Regions from separate parts of the Arthrobacter senegalensis genome, predicted to be linked through region 2. Evidence: predicted binding sites of a transcription regulator. Region 2 holds the regulator's gene; the other holds the start of a gene.

Region 1 (10,146 bases), on a different contig from region 2:
CCGCCCCGACCGGTCCAGACCCCGGCACCCGCCGAGTCGAACAACAACTCGAATTCCAGCAACAGCAGCGACGACGGGGATTCGGGCGGCGGCTCCGGTGACTCCGGCGATTCCGGTGAATCCGGCGATTCCGGCGATTCCGGCGATTCCGGCAACGGAAACGGCGGAGGCAACGGCAACGGCGGGGGTAACGGAAACGGCGGAGGCAACGGCGGAGGAGGCAACGACTAACCGTGGACACTGACTTGTTGCGGGCACGGCTCCGGACCGCAGGCACGCTGGCCCTGGGCGCCACGGCTGCGGGCGGGGCCGCGCTCGTCTACGGCTCCGTTATCGAGCGGAACCTCTTCAAGGTCCGCGAAGAAACGCTGCCCATCCTGCCCGCCGGACGAGGCCCTCTGAGGATCCTGCACCTGTCCGACATCCACATGACTCCCGGGCAGACGCTGAAGCAGAGGTGGCTGCGGCAGCTGGCGTCGCTGGAACCGGACTTGGTGGTCAACACCGGCGATAACCTCAGCCATCATCAGGCCGTGCAGCCCCTGCTGGACTCGCTGGCACCGCTCATGGATGTTCCGGGCGTGTTCGTCCCGGGCTCCAACGATTACTACTCCCCGGTGATGAAGAACCCGTTCTCCTACCTCACCGGCCCCTCCTCTCAGCCCAAGGACTACGCGGAGCGTGAACTGCCCTGGCGGGAGATGCATGCGGCTTTCGGCACCGCGGGCTGGATCGACTTGACCAACCGGCACCAGTCGGTGGTGGTGGACCGGGTGCGGCTGGACTTCACGGGGGTTGACGATCCGCACCTGCAGCGCGACCAATATTCGGGTTTCCCCAACGGTTCGACATCCGCCGATGAGGCCGCATTCCTGCGGATCGCGGTGGCCCACGCTCCGTACCAGCGGGTGCTGGACCGGTTCACTGCCGACGACGCCGACCTGATGCTGGCCGGGCATACCCATGGTGGCCAGGTCCGCCTACCCGGCTACGGGGCCTTGACCAGCAACTGCGATCTGCCCACGTGGCGCGCCCGGGGGCTGACGTACTGGGAGCACGAGGGGCGTAGCGTCCCGTTGAACGTGTCGGCCGGGTTGGGAACGTCGCGTCTGGCTCCGGTGCGCTTCGCCTGCCGCCCGGAGGCTGTGCTGCTGACACTGACACCGGCTAATCCGGCCGGCGAAGTCCCTGCCGAAGGCCGCCCCACCGGGCCCGGCCCCGGGCTCAGCTGAGCACAGAAGCACGCTTGTCCATCTGGTCTTACACCAGCTCTCGCTTTCTTCTGCGCAACCCGCACATGCATCTTTAGATGCGCCCTGCGCGCCCGCCCGCTAAGACTTCCTCAGCTGCGCCCCGCGCGCCCGCCCGCTGAAACTTCCTCAGCTGCGCCCCGCGCGCCCGCCCGCTAAAACTTCCTCAGCAGTGCCCCGCGCATCCGCCCACGCCGCAGCGGCCACGGTCACGCTTGGAGTGGTTGGGGTGGGACGTGGGTGTGCCAGTAGGAGTTGCGCAGCGGTCTGCGGCGCGGGTCGATGTAGTCCGGCGGGGTGAACCAGGGGATGCCGTCGACGACGTTGATCTCCCAGTTCCCTTGCTCGATCAGGTCGTGGTGGAGCAGGCAGAGGCATACTCCGTTGTTGACGTCGGTGCGGCCGCCGGCCCACCACGGGATGATGTGGTGGGCTTCGGTCCAGAACGCGGGCATGCTGCACCCCGGGAAGGCGCAGCCCTTGTCCCGGGCGACCAGGGCCCGGCGGATGGCCCTGTTGAAGAACCGTTGGGACCGGCCCAGGTCCAGGATTTCGCCTTCGGATCCCAGGACGGCCGGGATGATCTCGGCGTCGCAGGCCATCCGGCGGACCGTGGTGGCCGAGACCGGGCCGGTGAAGACCGCGTTGCCGCCGCCGGAGAGCAGCCCGGCCAGCTGCTCGTACCCGGTGGTAACGATCACTTGGGTGCGGTGCCCGCCCGAGTCCGGGAGCCTTCCGGTGTTCAGCGCGATCCGGCACGCCCCGACCAGTCCCGCGAGCAGCTTCTGCGCCCGGGTGGCACCATCCATCGCCTCCACCACGGTCGGATCCACACCGGCGGAACTATCGCTGCTGGCTTCGGCCCCGGAGGACAGATCGCCCCTCGCGCCGGTTATGTAGCCGCGGTCACCCTCAGCGGCACCGGCTCCGCCCCTGCCTGCCTCCGCGGCACCGGCGCTGGGACCGGTGCCGGGACCGGTGCCGGGAACATCGTGGTTACCGCCGCTGCTGGCCGTGCCGGCGACCGTGGTTCCGTCACTTTCGGTGTGGGACTCCCCAGAACCGGCCGGACCCGCCTTTGCGGTGTTGGCGTTGCCGGTTGCGTCTGCTTCGCCTGTGTCCGTAGGGGTGCTGCCGGTGGCGGCGGTTTCGATGGCGTCGGGGCGGATCCTTGGGTTCGCGGCGCTGTTCATCACGGTGGCGAGGGCTTCGTACTGGGCGTCGGTGGTGTTGATGACGAACTGGTGCAGCCCGCGGCGCCGGCCGCGGTAGAACATGCCCTGCCGGGCCCGCAGTTCCTCCTCGGACGGCTCGGCACCGTCCTGGTCGACGGCGGTTTCCCACGTTCTGGCCACCATCACCAGGGTGTCCGCGTCGGCGTCCGCGGCCTGTCGGACCAGCGACGCTTCCATCGCCTGCAACGCCTCCGGGCTACCGGCGTGGCGGGCCCGGTCCAGGGAATCAACCACCAAGGCCGCGACCTGGCCGCTGACCTCACCGCCGGCCATGGCCTCGGCCAAAACCGGCAACGCCGGCGCACCCGGCTCCCCGTCCAACCGCACCGGCGCGGCGATCGCCTTGCCGACCCGCAGCCGGCGCCGCGCCTCCACAATCCCGATCCCCAACCGGGAGCGCAGATACTCCGCCGTGTTCGCGAACTCCGTCTTGCGGCCGCGCCGCACCCGGGGCGCCCCGGACCCCTCCGGGGCCGCGGCGTCCACGCTCCCGGTGCTGATCGCCGCCACCGGGTCCGCCCACTCCCCCGCCCCCGCGGTGACCGACGCGACGGCACCCGCCTCCGCCCCGGCCCCGGCGCTTGCTCCGAGTCCTGCCGTCGCATGTTCCCCGGTGGCGGCGATGTCCGCCCGCTCCACCGCGTGGGCGCCGACCGCCTGCAGGAACTCCACGAGCTTCGAAACACCCTCGACCGCCGCCACCGTGTTGGCCAAGTCCCGGGTAGACAGGGACGACAACTCAACGGGGAAGCGGTCGGCAACATCCTGCAGCAGCACACACGCCTGATCCAGAGATGCTTCCATCTCCCCGGTGCGGTCCAACGGTGCAAGAGCCATACCACAATTTTATTCGTACACAGATTCGATAGCCATCAAAAGGGCCCAGTGTGTAGGAGTAGTGCCTGCCGAGAGGCAGTGCTTGCGGGTAACGATGGGAGCGGCCGGGAAAAACCGTGCAGGTAGGCCTCCAAACGACCGCAAGCAGCCCGCTTACTCCTATTGCAAACTGGTGCCACCACCCGGGAACGCCCTACGAAAGGCGGTAAGCAGCCTGCGTGCGCACGGTAGGACGGCGCCGCGATGCTACGTCGAAGCGGCCGTCTCCGCGTGCGCCTCGCGCCATTTGGACCAGCCGTACAGACTCAAAATTCCCAGCAGGACGGTGAACACGATGGCGTCAAGTGCAAAGAGGACCTGCGGGTTTGCGTTCGCTGCCAGTCTGGTCAGCCCCATCAGCGAGAGGGCGACGCCGATCCACCACGCTTCGATAACGCCGCGCGCGAGACCGAGGTACAGCAGCGGAGTCAGGAGGCTAACGACCGCCGCTTCAACAATCGCCCATGGGTCCGCCATGTGCATCAGCATCATGGGCAGCACGTCGATGCCGAAGAACAGCAGGACGAGCACGATCAGCCCGGCCGCGGCCAGCCAGTCGGACCGCTCTACCGGGTGGACCGGAACCCCGCCGGTCGCCCGCTGTCGGCGCGACCGCCGGCCCCATCGCCACCGCCACCATCCGTAGGCGGCCACCGCAGGCAACATCAGGACGGCCAGGCTAAATGCGCCAGCCACGCCCATCAACACCATGGACAGGACCGGTTCCGCCAGCAGCACCAGCCAGCCGGCCGGTTTCCGCAGCACCAAGAGCAGGACGCCGGCCACCCGCAGCAGCGGAAAGAGCATTGACATCCACAGGAACACCCCGAAGCCGTTCGCGACGTCCGTCAGATCCATGCCCGCCCCCCGTTGGTGAATGGTTCCGCACAGCCTAGCAAGCATCGGTTTCCCAACGCGTCGGCGCGGGCCGGGCCAACAGTGACCAGCGCCTCAACGCGGGTCGCTAGGATAGTTGCTGCAGTACACGAAGCCCTCCGAACCACTGCGACGAATCGACCACATGACTGAGTTATCCCTCTGGCGCTCGATCGCCCGGCTCAAACACTATGTCCGGCCCATCCTCCCCCGGCTGATCCTGGGATTCTTCAGCGCCCTCGGCGCCAGCCTGGTGGCACTGGCCATTCCCCAGGTCTTGCGCGGCCTGGTGGACACCATCCATACCGGCGGCCGCCCCTCGGAAGTCTGGGGCCCCGCCGTCGTCATTGCGGTGCTGGGCGTGGCCGAGGCCGGCCTGGTGTACCTGCGGCGCGTGTTCGTGATCGCGCCCGCCACGGACGTGGAGATGGGCATGCGCACCAGCTTCTACCGGCACGTGCAGCATCTGCCGGCCGCCTTCCATGACCGCTGGGGCTCGGGCCAGCTGCTTTCCCGCTCCATGGCGGACCTGGGCCTGATCCGGCGTTGGCTGGCGTTCGGGTCGCTCATGCTGGTGGTCTCCTTGGTGACGGTGGTCGCGGGGCTGGCGCTGATGTTCGCGCTGAACCAGTTGCTGGGACTGATCTTCCTGGCCGCCGCCGTGCCACTCGTCTGGCAGGGGTTCCGCTTCCGTACCGCGTTCGGCGCTTCCTCCCGGCTGAGCCAGGACCAGGCGGGCGACCTCGCCACCACCGTGGAGGAATCGGTGCACGGGATCCGGGTGCTCAAGGCCTTCGGCCGCGGCAAGTACGCGCTGGAGAACTTCCACGGCCAGGCCGAAGAACTGCGCCAGACCGAACTGGCCAAGGCCCGCACGCTTTCCAAGTTCCTCGCCACCGTCGTGTCACTGCCCGATCTGGTGCTGGGCGCCGCGTTGGTCATCGGCATCATGCAGGTCTCCGGCGGGCACATGACCGTGGGCGACCTGGTCGCCTTCTTTGCCACCGCCGCCGTGGTGGCCGGTCCGGTGGAAGCGATCGGTTCCCTGATGGGCATGACGCTGACGGCGAAGACCGCCCTGGACCGGCACTTCGACGTGATGGATACGAAGAACACCATCATCGACCCGGACGTTCCCGCACCGGCCGGCCCCGTGCGCGGGGAACTGCGCCTGTCCAACGTCGTCTTCCGCTATCCCGACGCCGCCGCGGACGCGGCCCCGGTTCTCGACGGCGTGGACCTGCACGTGCGCGCGGGTGAAACCCTGGCGCTGGTAGGGGTCACCGGCTCGGGCAAGAGCACCCTGCTGCAGCTGATTCCCCGGCTGTACGACGTCACCTCCGGCGCCGTGTTTCTGGACGGTACGGATATCCGTCATCTCCCGCTGGCCGAGCTGCGCGCCCGCGTGTCGGTGGCCTTCGAGGACTCCACGCTGTTCTCCACCTCGGTCCGGGACAACGTGCTGCTCGGTGCCCGCCCGCGCGGGGAAGATCCAGAAATCCTCCTCTCGCGGGCGCTCGAGGTGGCGCAGGCCGGGTTCGCCTATGACCTGCCGCAGGGCGTGGACACGCGGATTGGCGAGGAAGGACTGAGCCTGTCCGGCGGGCAGCGGCAGCGGATCGCGCTGGCCAGGGCCATCGCCGCGCAACCGGCCGTGCTGGTGCTGGACGACCCGCTCTCGGCCCTGGATGTGCGGACCGAAGAAGCGGTGACGCAGCGGCTGCGGGAAGAACTCCGCGGCACCACCACCGTGATCGTGGCCCACCGGCCCTCCACCGTGGCGCTGGCCGACAGGGTGGCGTTGCTGCAGGACGGCCAAATTACGGCGGTCGGCAGCCACTCGGAGCTGCTGCGCAGCAGCACACACTACCGGTACGTGATCGCCTCGCTGGTGGCCGAGCCCACGGTCGAAGACGTCCTGGACGCAAAGGAAGCCCGATGAGTTCCATGACCGGAGTCGCCGGCGAAGACAACATCAACCTGGACCAAACCGACCGCAGAGCCGTCAGGCGGCGCTCCCTGCGGCTGCTGGGCGAACTGGTGTCCCCGCACAAGCGGCTGTTCGCGCTCTCCATCGTGCTGGTGGTGGCCAGCAACGCCGCCCGGGCCGCCGGTCCGGTGCTGGTGGCCTTCGGCATCAACAATGCGCTGCCGGCCTTCACCGGCGGCGACACCATGCCCCTGGTGCTGATCGGCGCCGCCTACGCCGCCGTCGCGATCGCCGGCGGATCCCTGCTGGCGGCCTACATCTATGTCACCGCGCGGCTCAGTCAGGCCATGCTGCTGGCCCTGCGGGTCCGGGTCTTCCGGCACACCCAGCGGTTAAGCCTGGAGTTTCACGAAACCTACACCTCCGGCCGAATCATCTCCCGGCAGACGTCGGACCTGGAGGCGCTGCGGGAACTGCTGGACAACGGCGTCACCCAGCTGACCTCCGGCGTGATGTTCATGCTCTTCACCGCCATCAGCATCGCCGGACTGGACTGGAAGAGCGGGCTGATCATCCTGGTCGCCGCCATACCCATCGCCTTCGTCACCCGGTGGTACCAAAAGGGCTCCGAGCTGGCCAACCGGGCCTCCCGGGTGGTGTCAGCCCGGTTGATCGTGCACTTTGTGGAAACCATGACCGGCATCCGGGCCGTCAAGGCCTTCCGCCGCGAGCGAGACAACTCCGCACGCTACAACGAGCTGGCCGCCGACTACCGCGGCGCGACCCTGCGGAACATCAGGTACTTCGGCGTGCTCCAGCCGGTGCTGAACGGCGTCGGCAACCTGACCGTGGCCGCGGTGCTGCTGATCGGCGGCTTCCGGGTGCTCGACGGCGACCTTGCCATCGGCACCCTGGTCGCGGTGCTGCTGGCCACCAAACAGGTCTTCCGCCCCACAGAACAGATCGCCATGTTCTACAGCTCCTTCCAGTCCGCGGCCTCCGCGCTGGAAAAGGTCTCCGGGCTGCTGGAGGAAGAACCGACCATCGTTCCCCCGGCCCGCCCGGTCCCGCTCAAGGACGCCCGCGGGGCGATCCGGTTCCGCGATGCCGTCTTCGGCTACGGCGACGGCCGGGTAGTGCTGCCGAGGCTGGACCTGGACATTCCCGCCGGCCAGACGGTCGCCGTCGTCGGGCAGACCGGGGCCGGTAAGTCCACCGTGGCCAAGCTGATCGCCCGCTTCTACGACCTGACCTCCGGGTCGCTCACCCTGGACGGGATCGAGCTGCGTCAGCTGTCCAACGAAGACCTGCGCCGCGCCGTCGTGATGGTCACGCAGGAAGCGTTCCTGTTCAGCGGCAGCGTCGCGGAGAACATCGCCCTGGGCAACCCGGAGGCCAGCCGTGCGCAGATCGAGGACGCCGCCCGCGCCGTCGGCGCCCACGAGTTCATCCTGTCTCTGCCCGAGGGCTACGACACCGATGTGAACAAGCGCGGCGGCCGCGTCTCGGCCGGCCAGCGGCAGCTCATCTCCTTCGCGCGCGCGTTCCTGGCCGACCCGGCGGTGCTGATCCTGGACGAAGCCACCGCGTCGCTGGACATTCCCAGCGAGCGCCAGGTCCAGGAGGGCCTGCAGACCCTGCTGGGCAACCGCACGGCGCTGATCATCGCGCACCGGCTTTCCACCGTCGAGATCGCCGACCGGGTGCTGGTCATCCACGAGGGCCGGGTGGTCGAGGACGGCTCGCCGGCGGAACTGATCGCCGGCAACGGCCGCTTCGCCCAACTGCATGCGGCGTGGAGGGACTCGGTGGTCTGAACGGGGCCTGGCCGCTCGCTGGTCTGACCGAGGCTTGGCCGGGCCGACGTCCGGTCTGACCGAGGCCCGGCCGGGCCACCGCCGATTTCTCCTTTGGGGGCTGTCTCCGCTATCCTTGAACAGTTGCTTTCGCGGCCGTCACGACGACGGCGGGGGCAACGGTATCGGGGTGTGGCGCAGCTTGGTAGCGCGCGTCGTTCGGGACGACGAGGTCGCAGGTTCAAATCCTGTCACCCCGACCAATCACCGGGAACTCCCGCCGCTCTTCGGAGCGGCGGGAGTTCTTGCTTTTCCGCTCCCGGAACCGGTTTGTACCGGACGAAAGTTGTGAACCCGGCCCAAAAGCGGGAAGTATGGACCCATGGGGTCTCTGCAGCGCTCGGCGCTCATCGTAGGGGCCGGAATCGGCGGGCTCGCCACTGCGCGGGCCTTGCAACGAACCGGCTGGAAAGTCCACGTGGTCGAACGCGCCGGAACGCTGCAGCAGCTGGGCACCGGGTTGACGATCTGGGCCAACGGGACGCGCGCCCTGCAGCGGCTCGGCGTGCTGGACGCCTTTGAAGAGGCCTCCCTCCCGGTCGGCGGCAGCTCGCACGACCAGTTCGGCAACGTGCTGTCCACGTTCAGCAGCGACGACCTCCGGCAGCGCTACGGCCACCCGCTGCGCTCCATCCACCGCTCGGACCTCACCACGTTGCTGAACGACTCGCTCTACGTCAACACGGTGCATCTGGGTTTGCAGGCGGTGAAGTTCCGGCGCGATCAGCACGGCGGGACGGTCACGCTGAACAACGGCGGCTCCCTGCACGCGGACCTGGTGGTCGGCGCCGACGGCCTGCGCTCGCTGGTCCGCCACGACCTAATCGGCGACGGCGCCCCGCGGGCCTCCGGCATCACCGCCATGCGGGCAGTCTGCCCGATCGGCGACCTCGATCCGGGCTGGCTGCCCTGGGGCGAGTCCTGGGGCAACGGGGAGGTCTTCGGCATGATCCCGCTGCCGGGCGGCCTCATTTACTGGTACGCCACCATGCCCAACCACGTGCTGGCGCAGGACGACGAGGTCCTCTGGCGCACCCTGGCCCTGCAGCGCTTCGAGGGCTGGCACCCGGCCGTCCGGGCGGTCATCGGCGCCACCAAGAGCCAGGACATCATGGCGCACGAACTGTTCGACCGGAAACCCGCCGCCGTCTGGTCCGGCAGCCACGCCACCCTCGTGGGCGACGCCGCCCACCCCATGCTGCCGTTCCTCGGCCAAGGCGCAAGCCAGGCCCTTGAGGACGCGGTCGCGCTGGCCGGCGCGCTGAACGCCGACTGGAACATCACCACCGCCCTGCGCAACTACGAACGGGCGCGGGGCCCGCGCACCGCCAAGGTGGTCGAGCGCTCGCGCAAGATGGCAGCCATGGCACGGCAGCAGAAGCCGTGGAAGCAAAAGCTCCAGCGGACGGTAATGAGCAAGGCGCCGCAGGCCCTGGTCTTCAAGCAGTTGGACGACGTCGTCGGCCGCGTCGACAAGTGACCCGGGGGCCCCGCGGCACCCTCTCCCATTGACTCTGCCCGCGCCCCGTACTGGAATGGAAGATAACTCCGTCAGCAGGGGTGCCGATGTTCCTCGCAGAGTTCGCGCAGCTGGCCGTCGCCACGGCCGTGCTGGCTGCCGTGGTTTTCCTGACCTCCTACGCGGTGGAACGCGGCCTGCGCCGCCGCCCCGATCCGGACACCGCGTTCTGGTACTGCTTCTCCGGGCTGTGCTGCGCCCTGGCCGTGGTGCTCGCCGCCGCGGCCGCCTTCCCGTCCGCCGTGCCGCTCTGGCTGCTGCTCGCTGCCGGCTGCGCCGCGCCCGCCGTCTGGCGGATCAGCCGTACGGCCGCCGCCGCCATCCGCTACCAGGACAGCCGGGACTGGCATGAAGCCGCGGCCCGGCACGACGGCCTCCGGTCCCGCTGGCTGGCCTATGAACTGGATCCGGCGCTGGCCATCGATTACCCGGACATTTCGGACGTCTCGCGCCCGGCCACCGCTGCCATGCTCCGGGCCCTGAAACGTGCGGACGCGCTGCGTTCCCTTGGTCCGGCCGACGACGGCGGTGTCGGCGGCTATCCCGCGGCCGTCGCCGAAGCCGCGGCCCGGCTGGCGGCCGCCGAGCTCGCGGCCGGCCGCCT
Region 2 (10,146 bases):
CGGCTTCGCCTTGGACCAGCCGGACGGCCTGGCCGTCGGCAACGTCGACCGCGGGCAAAAGTTCAAGGATGGAGGTTTGGTTCGTCATGGTTCTTCCGCTTTCTGCGCGCCGTCAGCGGGCGCGGGATGGGTGTGGTTACTCGGCCGGTCCGAGGGTGAGCAAGTAGGCAGCCAGCAGCGACAGGCCGGCCAGGATCCAGAAGACGATCACCAACCACTTGGGCAGCCGCTGCTGCCGGAACGAGATGGCGCCGCCGGCCAGCAGCCCGGCCAGGCCCATCAGGAGGATGCTGCCCATGGCTACCTCAGCGTCTTCAACCAGTTGCGCAGCAGCTCCGCGCCGGCGTCTCCGGACTTTTCCGGATGGAACTGGGTAGCACTCAGCGGACCGTTTTCAACGGCCGCTATGAACGGGGCGCCGTGCGTGGACCAGGTCACCAGCGGCGGCGTCATCGCGGGTTGGGTGACGTCGAAGTTCCAGTGCTGCACACCGTAGGAGTGCACAAAGTAGAAGCGCTCGTCTTCTATCCCGGCAAACAGCCGGCTGCCCTCTGCGGCGTCCACGGTGTTCCACCCCATGTGGGGCACGACCTCCGCCGGCAGCGCTTCCACGGTTCCCGGCCATTCCCCGACGCCCTGCGTGCGGACGCCATGTTCCACGCCTTCTTCGAACATGACCTGCAGGCCAACGCAGATTCCCAGCACGGGCCGGCCGCCGGCCACCCGGCGCCCGATCCAGCGAAGCGCGTCCACGGACTTGAGCCCCTGCATGACCGTGGCGAAGGCGCCGACGCCGGGAACCAGCAGGCCGTCTGCGTCGAGGACGTCGTCGGAGGCATGGCTCAGCGTGACGTCGGCACCCACGTGCTCCAGCGCGCGGACTGCCGAGCGGACGTTCCCGGAACCGTAGTCCAGTACGGTGACCTTGGGCGCAGCCGTCACAGGGCTCCCTTCGTCGAGGGAATGCCCTCGACACGTGGATCGGCTTCGACGGCGGCGCGGAGTGCCCGGGCGAAGGCCTTGAACTGGGCCTCGACGATGTGGTGGGGGTCCCTGCCGCCCAGCACGCGCATGTGCAGGCAGATCTGGGCGTGCAGTGTGATCGATTCGAACACGTGGCGGGTCAGCGATCCGGTGAAGTGTCCGCCGATCAAGTGGTACTCCTGGCCTGCCGGTTCTCCCGTGTGCACCAGGTAGGGCCGGCCGGAGATGTCCACGACGGCGTGGGCCAGCGCCTCGTCCAGGGGCACCGTGGCTTCGCCGAAACGGCGGATCCCGGCTTTGTTGCCCAGCGCTTCCTTCAGGGCGTCGCCGATGGTGATGGCGACATCTTCGACGGTGTGGTGCGCGTCGATGTGCGTGTCCCCGCTGGCCTTCACGGTCAGGTCGACGAGCGAGTGCTTCGCCAGGGCGGTGAGCATGTGGTCGTAGAACGGCACGGTGGTGCTGATCTCGGAACGGCCGGTGCCGTCGAGGTCCAGTTCAACCAGCACGGACGACTCGCTGGTGATGCGTTCGAGGCGTGCGGTACGTCCGGTGGTGGTTTCCACGGTCATGGGAGTCCTTTGACGAATTGGTCGACCGGCACGAGCCGGTTCGCTCTTACTAGTTTAGGAGACGGGGCTCGCCACGAGGGCCTTGATGCCGTTGAGGAAGGCTGTGGTCTCGGCCTCAGTGCCGGCGGTTACCCGCAGATGGCCCGGGATCCCGACGTCGCGGATCAGCACGCCGGCTTCCAGCAGTCCCTGCCACACCGAGCGGGGGTCCTCCAGCCCGCCGAAAAACACGAAGTTTGAGTCGGACGGCGCCGGGTCGAGTCCCAGCTCGGCCAGCCCGTCGACAATGCGGTCCCGTTGCGCCTTGATGTCTTCGACGTTGGCCAGCAGCGCATCGGCATGGTCCAACGCGGCCAGGGCCGTTGCCTGCGTAACGGCGGAGAGGTGGTAGGGCAGGCGGACCAGTCGCAGCGCATCGGTAATCTGCGGTGCGGCGGCGAGGTACCCGACCCTGGCGCCTGCCAGCGCGAAGGCCTTGCTCATGGTGCGGGAAACGATGAGCCGCTCCCGCCCCGGCAACAGTGTCAGCGCGCTCGGCGTTCCGGCGTGGGCGAACTCGGCGTAGGCCTCGTCCACGATCACGATGGCCTTGGAGGCTTCCCCCGCTTCATACGCCGCCTCCACGACCTCAAGGCCCAGGGCGGTGCCCGTCGGGTTGTTCGGGGAGCAAAGAACGACCACGTTTGCCGCGGAGCCGGCCACAGCGGCGGCGGCAGCGTCCGGGGACAGCGTGAAGTCTGCCCCCCGCGGAACGGCCACATAATCCGTGTCCGTCCCGCTGGCCAGCAGCGGGTACATGGAATAGGTGGGCGGGAAGCTCAGCAGGGTGCGGCCGGGGCCGCCGAAGGCCTGGAGGATTTGCTGCAGGACCTCGTTCGATCCGTTGGCGGCCCAAATGTTCTCTGCGGTGAGGCCGTGCCCCAAGTAGCGGGCCAGCGCCGTCCTCAGCTTCGTGAACTCGCGATCCGGATACCGGTTCAGACCCGCGGCAGCCTCGCTGACGGCCGAGACGATGGCCTGACGGACAGCATCGGGCAGGCCATGGGTGTTTTCGTTGACGTTCAGGAGGACGGGAACCTCCAGCTGGGGCGCACCATAGGGCTCCAGGCCCCGGAGATTTTCCCGCAACGGCAGGCGGTTCAGGCGTTCTAACTGCTCACTCACCGATCCAGTTTAAGCTTCGGCCCGCCCGGGGCAGGAATCGGGCGGGCCGAAGCAGCTCATATTACGGCTGCCTCAGCGCGCGGACGGGACCAGCAGCTGCTGCCCGGCGTGGACGATGTCCCCCTGCAGGCCGTTCAATTGCGCGATCTCGAAAATGACATCGTGGGGGTTGCGGTCCGGCGCGGACTGCACTGCTATGTCCCACAGTGACTGGCCGCTGCCGACCGTGACGGTCGCCGCCGGCCCCGGCCCCAGCCCCCCGGCGGCGGCCATTGCCGGAGCAGTGAAGAAACCGATCAGGGTCAGGGCTGCGGCCGCGGCGAGCATCAGCGGCAGGCCGATCAGCAACAAACGGCCGCGGCGGGTCAGCCGCAGGCCTGTGCTGGTACGAAGGCCGGCGGGCTGCGGTGCGAGCTGGGCGGACATGGTGCCACCTTTCCGATATTCGATCTATTTCGGCTGGTTTCGATCGTCTTGCAACGGTATTCGAACGTATCTTCGAATACGTCTTCTACAGTTTTAGCACTGGTGATCGAACATTGTCGAGACTCAGTCGAACAAATGTTTGAAATTCGCTACCGCCTCGCCTAGCGTTGTAAGCGTCGGGCGGCAGTAAGAGCAGTGCATCAGCCGCCACCGACAAAACAGTTGAGACAACAGTCCATGTGCGGTTCCGCTACGGCGCCGGCGCAGGGACCACTACGGGGAGACCGGGGCCGGACATGTCGGAAGAGACCACCACCACTGCCGGAGCGAAGCGACGCGGCCGGCCCGTCAAAGTGGGGCGCAGCCTGACGCCGAGGCAGAAGAAGATCCTGGAAACCATCCAGCGCTCCGTCATGTCCCACGGATACCCTCCGTCCATGCGCGAGATCGGTGACACGGTCGGTCTGGCAAGCCTGTCCAGCGTCACGCACCAGTTGGCCCAACTGGAGAAGATGGGCTACATCAGGCGCGACCCCAAGCGTCCCCGTGCCATGGAAATCCTGACCCCGCTGACACTCGAGCACGGGGGTGTGGAAATCGTCGGAGTTGATGAACCGCAACAGCTGCGCAGCTCCAGCGGCGTCGCCGTATCCGAGCTGACCACGTCATCCGACACGGCGATGGTGCCGCTGGTGGGAAGGATCGCAGCGGGCGGGCCGATCCTGGCGGACCAGGCGGTCGAGGACGTCATGCCCCTGCCGCGGCAACTGGTGGGACACGGCGAGTTGTTCATGCTCAGGGTCTCGGGCGATTCCATGATCGATGCGGCCATCTGTGACGGCGACTGGGTCGTGGTCCGCCAGCAGCACACGGCCGAGAACGGCGACATCGTGGCGGCACTGCTCGACGACGAAGCAACGGTCAAGACCTTCCGGCAGCGCGACGGCCACACCTGGCTGTTGCCGCAGAATACCCAGTACGAACCGATTCTTGGCGACCACGCAACCATCATGGGCAAGGTTGTCTCGGTGATGCGGGCCCTCTGACGCGCCCGGTCTCCCCGGTCCGCGCTGCAGCCACCCCGGGATCCCCTGCCCGCACGGGCGGTCCCCGCGCAGGGCCCCGCTCGCTCCGGAACGGGCGTGCCCCCAACCCGTTCAGGCTGAGGCCGTAGCCAGCCTTTCCAAGACCTGGCGGGCCGTGGCGCCGTCCTTGGTACTCCAGAAGGGCGGCAGGGCGCTGCGGAGGAAACTCCCGTAGCGCGCCGTCGCCAGCCGGGAGTCCAACACGGCCACCACTCCACGGTCGTTTGACGCGCGGATCAGCCTGCCGGCTCCCTGGGCCAGCCGCACGGCCGCATGGGTCGCCGAGACCGTCATGAAACCGTTTCCCCCGGACTGCGCCACGGACCGGGTTCGGGCAGTCGTGAGCGGGTCATCCGGCCGGGGGAACGGAATCCGGTCGATGACCACGAGCCGGCACGCGGAACCGGGAACGTCGACGCCCTGCCAGAGCGTCATGGTGCCGAACAGGCAGGTGTCGGGCTCTTCGGCGAATTGGCGGACCAGCGCGCCCATCGACGATTCGCCCTGGCACAGGATGGTCAGGTCGGTGCGCCCGCGCAACTCGGCCGCGGCTTCTTCTGCCGCACGCCGCGAGGAGAACAGGCCCAGGGCGCCGCCGCGCGAGGCCAGCAGCAGCTCCTCGAGTTCATCGAGCTGTTCCGGGCTGGTGCCCCGGCCCGGCTTCGGCAGATGCGACGCCACGTAGAGCACGCCCTGCCTGGGGTAATCGAAGGGGCTGCCCACGTCCACGCTGGAATAGGCGGGCGCGCCGGCTCCGAGCAGTCCGAGCGACCCGGCGACGGCATCGAAGGTCCCCCCGACCGACAACGTCGCCGATGTCAGCACAACGGTATGGTCGTCGAACAAGCCCTCACGCAGCCGGGACGCCACCGAGAGCGGCGCTATGTTCAACGTTGCCGGCTGGTCGTCATTGGCGGCGTAGTCGCCGGCCTCGCCATAGGTGCTGGGACGGGTCGCCCAGATGACCTCCCGGGAGTCCGGAGCGGACAGCAGCCGTTCGGCCAGTTCCAGCACGGCCGCGAGCCGTGAGCGCGCCATCTGCCGTCCGCCGTCCGCTGCCCCCGCACCCTCGGGCTTCGAGTCGGAGAGCGCCGCGCGGGCCGCTTCCCGTACCTGCGCGAGAACCAGCTCATGCTCCTCGCGTAGGCCGGCCGCCAGCAGGCCGGTGGGCACCGACTGCAGGACGTCCTCCAGCGCATCGGCGGCGGAGTTCAAAGGCTCCACGCTGATCCCCGTGTGTTTGCGTGCCGTCGAGGCGGCGGTACGCACCATGGCGGCGGAGAGTTGCCCCGCGACGGCGCTGGTGACGCGGTCCTGCAGCTCATGGGCCTCGTCGATGACCACCACGTCATAGTCCGGGAGTACCGCGACGCCCTCGAAGGCGTTGATGGCCAGCATGGCATGGTTCGTGATCACGATGTCTGCCTCCGCCGCGCGGCCCCGTGCCAGTTCGCTGAAGCACTCGGCGGCCAGGGGACACTTCTGGGCGCCCAGGCACTCCATGGAGCCGACGGAGACCTGCCGCCAGGCCCGATCGCTGACACCGGGCACCAGTTCATCCCGATCCCCGGTTTCGGTCTCGTGCGCCCACTCGCGCAGGCGCACGACTTCCTTGCCCAGCGCGCCCGAGGCGCCGGAAGCCGACGCTGCGCCGGCCGGAGAAGGATGCGGCACCGCGTCCTCGCCGAGGCTGAACAGCGCCGCCGGCGCGTCCTCGTCCGGAAAGCCGCCCGCGAGCTTGTGCAGGCAGAGGTAATTGTTCCTGCCCTTGAGCAAAGCGACGTCCAGCGGCCTGGGCAGCTCGTCGGCGACGGCCTCCAACAGCCGGGGCAGGTCCCGCTTGACGATCTGCGATTGCAGCGCCAACGTTGCCGTGGAGACGATCGCCGGCTTCTCCCCCTCCAGCGCCTGGACCATGAGCGGCACTAAGTAGGCCAGCGACTTGCCGGTGCCTGTGCCCGCCTGCACCAGCAGGTGTTGCCGGCGCTCGAAGGCCTCGGCTACTTTCGCCGCCATCTCGTGCTGGCCGGCACGGTGCTGCCCGCCCATCTCCTGTACGGCGACGTCAAGCAGCCGCAGCGCCTCACCGGCGGGAACCTGGAGGTCAGTCATGCCGGAGGAACTGTTCCAGCTCCGATGCCAGGCCCTCGCGCACCATCACGTCGAGCCGCGTGCCGTCCCCGCCATGCTCCATGGAGAGGATCTCGGCGTCTTCATTGTGCAGGCGGCTAATCACTTCGCCGCGGTCGTAGGGCACCAGCAGCTGCAGCTTCACACTGGGCCGCGGGATTGTCTCGCTGACGAGCCGAAGCAGCTCATCGATGCCCTGCCCGGTCCGCGCCGAAACCACGACGTGCCGCGGTTCACGCTGGCGCAGTCGCTCGACCACGAACGGATCGGCGGCATCGGCCTTGTTCAAGACGACGATTTCCGGAATGTGCCGTGCTTCGATTTCGGTCAGCACCTCGCGCACCGCGGCGATCTGGCCCTCCGGGTCGGGATGCGAGACGTCGACGACGTGCAGGATGACGTCGGCGTCGGCAACCTCCTCCAGGGTGGAGCGGAAGGCTTCCACCAGCTGCGTCGGCAACGACCGGACGAACCCTACCGTGTCGGCGAGCGTGTAACCGATACCGTCCGGTGTTTCCGCCCGGCGGACGGTCGGATCCAAGGTGGCGAAGAGCGCGTTCTCGACCAGCACACCCGCATCGGTCAGGCGGTTGAGCAGCGACGACTTGCCGGCATTGGTGTAGCCGGCGATTGCCACCGACGGCACGGCATTGCGGCGGCGGTTGGCGCGCTTGGTTTCCCGTGCGGGCTTCATGGCGGTGATCTCCCGGCGCAGCTTCGCCATCCGGGTACGGATGCGCCGGCGGTCCAGCTCGATCTTCGTCTCACCGGGCCCGCGGGAACCAATGCCGCCGCCGGCCGCCCCCACCCGGCCGCCGGCCTGCCGGGACATGGACTCGCCCCAGCCTCGGAGCCTGGGCAGCAGATACTCAAGCTGGGCCAGCTCTACCTGGGCCTTGCCTTCGCGGCTCTTGGCATGCTGCGCGAAAATGTCCAGGATGAGCGCGGTGCGGTCAATGACCTTGACCTTCACGATGTCTTCCAAACCGCGGCGCTGCGACGGCGACAGCTCGCCGTCGACAATGACAGTGTCGGCGCCGGTGGACATCACAATGTCGCGCAGTTCCTGGGCCTTGCCGGAGCCCAGGAAAGTCCCCGGATCCGGCTTCAACCGGCGCTGGACAATACCGTCCAGCACCTCGGAGCCGGCTGTCTCGGCCAGCGCTGCCAGCTCCCGCAAGGAATTGTCGGCGTCGTCGGCCGTGCCTTCGGTCCAGAGACCGGCGAGGACAACGCGCTCCAGGCGCAGCTGCCGGTACTCAACCTCGGTGACGTCCTCAAGCTCGGTGGACAGGCCGGCTACGCGCCGCAGGGCGCGGCGTTCCGCGAGGTCCTGCTGGTCGCCGTCGAATTCGGAATGCTCGGCATCAAGTTCGGAGAGTGCCTGGGCTCTGCCGCCGACGCCCTGTTTGCCTCGCGCCGCGGTGTCGCGGGCCAGGATTCGGTCGATGACCGCCTGGATCTCGTCAGGCGTCATTTCCGGTTCCGGTGTCGGCTGGGGGTTGTTGGTGGTCATGCTCTCCTTCGAAATGTCCGTGGTCTTATCGTAGTCCTCCGGGATGCGGCCGGCAGAGCCCGAAGATGCAGTTTGTGGATGATTCGCCAAAAGTCCTCCTGGCATGGGCCCGGGCGCTGCCGGGCGGGAAAGGCGGGGCTGCCGCCCGGCCGGGCGGCAGGGCAAGCAGCGGGTGCCGGGGACCGCCGCAGCCCTTGCGGCGGCTGCGGCACCGGATCAGAAGGGACTCGAGTGAGCCTTCGGGAACGGTGATTGCCCGGCGGCCGGGGAGGTCAAGGCCTCAACCATCGGCACGCGCTGTCCGGCTACGAGCGGGGACAGCAGGTTACGGCGCAATCACAGGTTTTTCATGCCTCCCACGGTATCAGAGCGGACGTTGCTTAGGTGGGCCTAGATACCGATTCCGCGGTCGGCGCACTAATCTGGCCGATTATGGGAACAGAGCACTACTTCAGCGCGCAACCAGGCAATCCCGAGGTTCGCCGCACCCTCGCCGTCGAGCTGGATGGCCGCATGCGGCAGCTGCAAACAGCTGGAGGCATCTTCAGTCCGGACGGCCTCGACAAGGGCACGGCGGTGCTTTTGGACGAGGTCCCTCCGCCTGCTCCGGAAGGCAACCTGCTCGACGTCGGCTGCGGGTGGGGACCGCTCGCGCTCACCATGGGGCTGAAGTCCCCCGATGCCACGGTGCTGGCCGTGGATGTCAATGAACGCAGCATCGCCCTGACCAACGACAACGCCGCGTCGCTGGGGCTGGCCAACGTCCGTGCCTGCCGCCCGGAAGACGTTGACCCGGCCCTGCAGTTCCACACCATCTGGTCCAATCCTCCGATTCGGATCGGCAAGAGCGAGCTTCACGCACTGTTGCTGATGTGGCTGCCCCGCCTCGCACCCGGGGGCACCGCCTGGCTGGTCGTCCAGAAGAACCTGGGATCGGACTCGCTGCAACGCTGGCTCGCGGCCGAACTGCCGTCGGATTTCGCGGTCAGCCGGGAAAGCACCGCAAAGACGTTCCGGGTGCTCTGCATACGGCGGGCCGGCTGAGCCGCTTCGGTCAGGCCACCACGCCTCGGGACACGAGCACGGCGGGGCCGCTCAGCTCCACATGTTCCCGCCCGTCGGCCGCAGGGATGAACCGGACCCGGACAACGCCGCCCGGCACGCCGACCTGCCAGTCGTCGGGTGCGCCCGCACCCGCCCAGTAGCGGATGGCGGCGGCGGCAGCGCAGGCGCCGGTCCCGCAGGACTGGGTCTCCCCCACCCCGCGCTCGTGCACGCGCATGCTGATGTGCCCGGCGCCGTCGGCGACGAGGGGCTCCGCCGGCACGACAAACTCAACATTCGTTCCGTTCTCCGGGACCGGGTCTACCGCCGGCGCGTGGAACAACTCGGTGGCGGCCAGTTCTTCGAGCCCGGCGAGGGCGACCACTGTGTGCGGGTTCCCCAGACTCACCGACAGTGCCGGCCGCGGCACCTGGAGGCCGCCTGCGGTGACCGTCGAATCCATCGCCCTGGCGGCAGCCTCCGCCGGATAGATGAACTCCCACGGCCCCATGTCCACGGCGTAGCCGTTGGCGGACCGGCTGACCGTTTTGGTTCCCGCCCGGGTCCCGATGGTCAGCGACTCACCGGCCGGCAGCTGGACGAGTCCTTCGGCGAGCAGAAAATGCACGAAGACGCGGACCCCGTTGCCGCACATTTCCGAGGTCGAGCCGTCGGCGTTGTAGTAGTCCATGAACCACTCGGCCTCCGGCGCGCTCTCCAGCAGCTCGCGGCCCTCGGGCAGGTGCCGGGACCGGACCGCACGGATGAGCCCGTCGGCGCCGATGCCGAGGTGGCGGTGGCAGAGGCCGGCGACCGCCTCGGCCCCGAGGCGCTTGGCCCCGTCGGGATCGGCAATGAGCACAAAGTCGTTGCCGGTGCCGTGTCCCTTGGCAAAGGGCAGCCCGGCAAGGGCCGACAGATGATCAGGCATGGGGTTGTTCACGGCTCAAGCTTAGCGATGAGCGCTGCCGCCTTGTCCGCCGCCAGCGGATCCTCCCAGTCCAGCCAGTGAATCCTCGGATCGGCGCGGAACCAGGTCAGCTGGCGCCTGGCGAACTTGCGGGTGGCGGCGATGGTGTCCTCGGCGGCCTCGTCCCGGGTCCATTCACCGTCGACCACCTTCAGGAACTGGGCGTAGCCGAGCGCGCGCGAGGCAGTCCGGCCTTGGCGCAGGCCCTGCCGGTCCAGTGCCGCGACTTCCTCCAGCAGCCCGCGTTCCACCATC

The links. The regulator LexA, encoded in region 2, represses DNA repair genes until DNA is damaged. The targets are predictions, from matches to a motif close to TCGAACANNTGTTCGA.
Region 1: the regulator LexA is predicted to act here: its motif matches at 3,336-3,351, upstream of AC5RVG_RS04505 (HNH endonuclease signature motif containing protein).

Annotation. Positions count from the first base shown of each region.
Region 1 covers NZ_JBNHGZ010000001.1:958,224-968,369, forward strand. Annotated here, with positions in the region: gene AC5RVG_RS04495 (transglycosylase domain-containing protein) at 1-231, shown strand, start outside; gene AC5RVG_RS04500 (metallophosphoesterase) at 234-1,232, shown strand; gene AC5RVG_RS04505 (HNH endonuclease signature motif containing protein) at 1,460-3,322, opposite strand; gene AC5RVG_RS04510 (nicotinamide mononucleotide transporter) at 3,569-4,219, opposite strand; gene AC5RVG_RS04515 (ABC transporter ATP-binding protein) at 4,383-6,179, shown strand; gene AC5RVG_RS04520 (ABC transporter ATP-binding protein) at 6,176-7,984, shown strand; tRNA gene AC5RVG_RS04525 (tRNA-Pro) at 8,150-8,226, shown strand; gene AC5RVG_RS04530 (FAD-dependent oxidoreductase) at 8,346-9,503, shown strand; gene AC5RVG_RS04535 (hypothetical protein) at 9,590-10,146, shown strand, end outside.
Region 2 covers NZ_JBNHGZ010000004.1:28,748-38,893, forward strand. Annotated here, with positions in the region: gene priA (bifunctional 1-(5-phosphoribosyl)-5-((5-phosphoribosylamino)methylideneamino)imidazole-4-carboxamide isomerase/phosphoribosylanthranilate isomerase PriA) at 1-88, opposite strand, end outside; gene AC5RVG_RS13050 (hypothetical protein) at 137-298, opposite strand; gene hisH (imidazole glycerol phosphate synthase subunit HisH) at 301-942, opposite strand; gene hisB (imidazoleglycerol-phosphate dehydratase HisB) at 939-1,556, opposite strand; gene AC5RVG_RS13065 (histidinol-phosphate transaminase) at 1,611-2,720, opposite strand; gene AC5RVG_RS13070 (LysM peptidoglycan-binding domain-containing protein) at 2,793-3,146, opposite strand; gene lexA (transcriptional repressor LexA) at 3,443-4,192, shown strand; gene AC5RVG_RS13080 (ATP-dependent DNA helicase) at 4,304-6,343, opposite strand; gene hflX (GTPase HflX) at 6,336-7,877, opposite strand; gene AC5RVG_RS13090 (class I SAM-dependent methyltransferase) at 8,310-8,921, shown strand; gene dapF (diaminopimelate epimerase) at 8,932-9,852, opposite strand; gene miaA (tRNA (adenosine(37)-N6)-dimethylallyltransferase MiaA) at 9,861-10,146, opposite strand, start outside.